One region of the Paenarthrobacter sp. AMU7 genome, then DNA from elsewhere that is predicted to be linked to it. Evidence: riboswitches for the same ligand, from Rfam matches in the RefSeq annotation. Region 1 holds a riboswitch; the other holds the start of a gene.
The links. A riboswitch is a leader RNA that binds a small molecule or an ion and turns the genes downstream of it on or off. The one in region 1 is predicted to bind S-adenosylmethionine.

Region 1 (2,195 bases):
GCCCGTTGCCCAGCTCACCGAGTCGAGGCGGGCTTCACGGACGGCGCCGCCACCAGCCAGGTGGGGGATCCCGGCGTCGAGCCAGTCCGGGCGGCCCACTACGACGCCTGCGCCGAAGGGGGCATACAGCTTGTGACCGGAGAACACCACGTAGTCAACGTCGTCCTCCGTGATGTTGATCCGGCGGTGGGGTGCCAATTGGGCGGCATCCACGACGATCCTGGCACCGTATTCGTGCGCCAGTGCAGCGAGTTCTGCGATCGGCAGGATTTCACCTGTCACGTTGGAGGCGCCAGTGACGGCGAGCAGGCTGACCCCGCCTTGGGCCAATTCATCGCGGAGCTTGTCCACCGTGGCGGTCAACGTGGAGGCCGCTACGACGCTGCGGTGCGGGACACCCTGCCAAGGAAGAAGGTTGGCGTGGTGTTCGATGTCCAGATAAACGACTTCCCCGGAGAAACGGCCGTCAATCTGCGGAAGGCAGCCTGCCAGGAGATTCAGGGAGTCTGTGGTGTTTCGCGTGAAAATCACGGAATCGTCGGGACGCCCGCCGACGAACTCACGGACAATACTGCGCGAATTCTCATAGACCGAGGTGCTGATCTGGGACGCAAAGCCCGCGCCGCGGTGAACGCTGGCGTAGTAAGGAAGGACCTCGTTGAGGTAGGCCGAGACGATGGTCAGGGCCGGAGCCGATGCGCCGTAGTCCAGATTCGCATAGCGGACGTGGCCGCCCTGGATCAGCGGTGCCTGCAGCTCAGCGCCAGTGACGGCGGCGAGTGGCCGTGCAGCGGGAGCTGCCTGAGACGGGGTTTCACCGGCGAAAGCCGGGATGATGTTTGAGTCGAACGTAACTGTGCTCATGGGACCTCACTCAAGAGGGATCCCCGGAGGGGGATCCGCGCTTGCCGCATCCGTTCCGGACCGGCCGGGTCGTCACCCGGGGCACCCCGCCGCGAATGGAGGGTTGCCGGCCAGCAAACCGGGGTTTAGCGCTGGCACTCGTGACCTGTAAAAAAGGTTAGGGCACCTCCAGTGGCCCCTCCAAAGTCGCTTCGCTTTGTTAAGCACTTTGTTACGCCGGGTTGTAAATCGCCGATCTGGCGAAGAAAAAACGGCGGACGCCTCCAAAAGGAGGCTTCCGCCTTCGAATATTCGGTGAAAAGCAGCGTGCGTGCCCTGAAACGAACCTGCCTAGAGCAGGTCGTCCAGGCCCGGGTTGAGCCGCTTGAGGACTTCCGAGTGAAGGATGGAGTTGGTGGCCAGCGCGTTGCCGCCGAACGGACCGTCGTCGCCTTCCAGGGAGGTGAAACGGCCACCGGCCTCCGTAACGATCGGGACGAGGGCTGCCATGTCGTACAGGTTCAGCTCAGGCTCGCACGCGATGTCCACTGCACCCTCGGCCACCAGGCAGTATGACCAAAAATCGCCGTAGGCCCGGGTTCGCCATACATCCTCTGTGAGCCCCAGGAACTCATCCAGGTTTCCGCGGTCCTTCCACCCGGACAGGCTTGAGTAGGACAAGGAGGCATCGGACAGGCGGGAAACGTTGGAGACCTTCAAACGGGTGGCCGCGGCAAGGGACCGGCCCATGTAGGCGCCCATGTCCTTGGCAGCCCACCAGCGTTTTCCCAAGGCGGGTGCACTGACGACGCCAACCACGGGTTCACCCTCATCAACCAATGCGATCAATGTTGCCCACACCGGTACGCCCCGGACAAAGTTCTTGGTCCCGTCGATGGGATCAATGATCCAACGCCGTGAGCCGTGTCCGCTGCTGCCAAACTCCTCGCCAAGGACAGCATCCCGGGGGCGGGACCGGGAGAGCTGACCCCGGATGGCTTCCTCCGCTGCTTTGTCGGCGTCAGTGACAGGTGTGAGGTCTGGCTTGGTTTCGATCTTCAGGTCCAGGGCCTTGAAGCGGTCCATGGTCTGGGCATCGACTGAGTCAGCGAGGACGTGGGCAAGGCGCAGGTCATCGTTGTAGGTGGAAACGGGATGGGTCATGCCACCAAACTATCCTGAAACGTTCGCTGCAGCGGGGACGTGAAGCCGCAACGATCAGTTGACGGTGCCCAGTTCCTTGGTCTCTTTTGCTTCCATCCGGGGGTCGGCACCGAGCAACCGGCGCAACGAGGCCAACCGTGCTGCTCCTGAAGGTCCTGCATGGCCGTTGTTCACCCACGGATCCAGGC
Region 2 (2,195 bases), 1.7 Mb from region 1:
ATGGCGGGTGTTGCCGCGGGTTCGGAGCCGTAGGGGGAGCGGCCTTCTGCGCGTTGGGCCAGGGCCAGTACAAAGACCGACCCGAAGTTGCGGGCCAGGAATCCCAGGAACTGGCTGCGGGCTGACGCGGCCTTGGGCATTCCGGCGTGCTCACCCAGGAGCTTGAGCCAGTGGGCCTCGTGCCGGCCTTCGGCCTCGGCCAGGGCCAGCAGGATTTGGCGTTCTTCGCCGTCGCGCCTCTGGGCGAGTTCGCGGTAGACCGCGGCCTCGGCGCGCTCGTCGGCGAGGTACTGACGCCACCGGCGGATGTCGGCGTGCGAGGGCGCCGCGGGTTGCGTTCCGACGTTCTCGATGGCTGCCGATTCCGGGGTGGGGTCCGGAGCTGGGCTCGACGAACCGGGGGATTCCTGGTGCTGTTGCACTTTCTCTCCTGTGCTGGGTGGGGTAGTTGCGGCCCCATTGCACGCCCCACTGTACCGCTTATCTGCGCGGTTTTTTGGCTGGTATTCCTCACTTGGAATGTTCGGCGCACCGTAATTTCCGGCCGTCCTTGACCCCCGACTTAGCCGGTGCTCAGATGGAAGGACAGGGGCGGGGGCCCACCCCGCGCACGTTCAACAGGGCTTGAGCGGCCCACGAGACGGAGGTTGCACCATGAACACCACCGAATCACACGCCAACTACCCGGAACGGACCACCATTGAGTCAGATCCGGCCTATGACTACGCCGAGGACCAGGAAGTGGACGAGGCCTGGGTGGAAGAAGTGGACGCCCCCGAGGACGACGAACGTGTGGTCCCCATCGACGAGACCGAGGAATTCCGCGAAGCAGACGAGGAAATCTAGGCGGGCTCCTCGTGGCTGAGTGTGTAGTGAAGCTGCACGCCGGCGCGTTTGCCGGCCGCCGCAACAGTCACGGTTAGGGTTCTCGACGCATCACACCAAAGGGTCGGCCGGACCGCTCGGGCCAACGCCTGCGCGATCAGGTGCGGTTGGGGATGTCCGAACCGCATGGTTCCGGCCTTGGCAGTGATGGTCACCGTGCCCAGGAAGAGGTCGACGGCGGGAATCACCGCGACTGTGTGGGTGGCTGTTGTTGCCGGGGTACTGGTAGCCGGGGTGGTATCGCCTTGGTACGGCAAGGGACTGCTCCTTGGGGGAGTGCTCTTGCCCGCTCGGTTGTCTCTGGTCCGGGACGGGCCGCTTCCTCATCCGAACCACCCGTGAACATGGGGTTGGTGTGTGGCCAGTCGGAGCTTGGCACCACATCTCTTGAAGCTGGGACCACCTTACCGCACGGCTGTCCAGCAAGTTGGGGCGCCCTCTTCCCGGGGACAAAACAACGGCGGCGCCACCCCGGAAAGGGGAGGCGCCGCCGTCGAATTTTGCTCTGTTGCTTGCAGCGCTACTTGTGGCTGCTGACCGGGTGGGCCTCAGGCGGGAGTTCCTCAGAGACGGCACCGGCAACGCGCTTGTCCCAGGCCTCGCGGACTGCGGGATCAGTGGGCGGGGTGAGCAGTGAAATCACTACGTAGGCGATGAACGAAGCGGCGAGACCGTAGTAGATCGGTTCGTTGGCGTAGACGCCGTCCGCGCTCGGAATGACACCCAGGGCGAAGAGGATCAGCAGGGTCAGCGTCAGCACCGATCCAACTGCCATGGACCATGCAGCAGCGATGCCCGTGCCGCGCTTCCACACCAAACCGCCCAGAATTGCGACCAGGAGGCCACCCACCAGGATGTCGTAGGCGATGGTGAGGGCAATCACCACGTCCTGAGCCGCCATGGAAATCAGTACTGCCACGATGCCGAGTCCAAGAACCCAGTAGCGGTTGGCTTTGACGTCGTGCTCGGGGTTTTCGCTGTCATCGGTGTTGATGTTCTTGCCGAACCAGCTGGCCACGAACGGGACAACGTCCGCACGTGCCACCGTGGCTGCGGCGATCAGGGCGCCGGAAGCGGTGGACATCATGGCCGCAACAGCCGCGGCCATGACCAGGCCGCCGATGCCGACAGGCAGGATGTGGGTTGCCACCTCGGCGTAAACAACGTCCTTGCCGAGGTTGGTGACATCGATGTCCGGCAGTGCCACCCGGGCGGCCAAGCCGATCAGGGCGCCGGCGATGCCGTAGAGGATGCAGTAGACGCCGGCCGTGGCGCCGCCCCAACGGGCAACGGCGGGGGTCTTGGCAGTG

Region 2: it holds a riboswitch for S-adenosylmethionine, as region 1 does, so the genes downstream of both, ABQM86_RS05855 (hypothetical protein) here and ABQM86_RS13695 (aminotransferase class V-fold PLP-dependent enzyme) in region 1, are expected to answer to the same signal.

The regions. Positions count from the first base shown of each region.
Region 1 covers NZ_CP165735.1:2,972,196-2,974,390, reverse strand. The annotation lists gene ABQM86_RS13695 (aminotransferase class V-fold PLP-dependent enzyme) at 1-864, opposite strand, end outside; SAM riboswitch class IV at 897-1,010, opposite strand; gene hisN (histidinol-phosphatase) at 1,195-2,007, opposite strand; gene ABQM86_RS13685 (ribosome small subunit-dependent GTPase A) at 2,062-2,195, opposite strand, start outside.
Region 2 covers NZ_CP165735.1:1,243,112-1,245,306, forward strand. The annotation lists gene ABQM86_RS05845 (VIT1/CCC1 transporter family protein) at 1-422, opposite strand, end outside; gene ABQM86_RS05850 (hypothetical protein) at 655-846, shown strand; gene ABQM86_RS05855 (hypothetical protein) at 843-1,142, opposite strand; SAM riboswitch class IV at 1,159-1,278, opposite strand; gene ABQM86_RS05860 (sodium:solute symporter) at 1,406-2,195, opposite strand, start outside.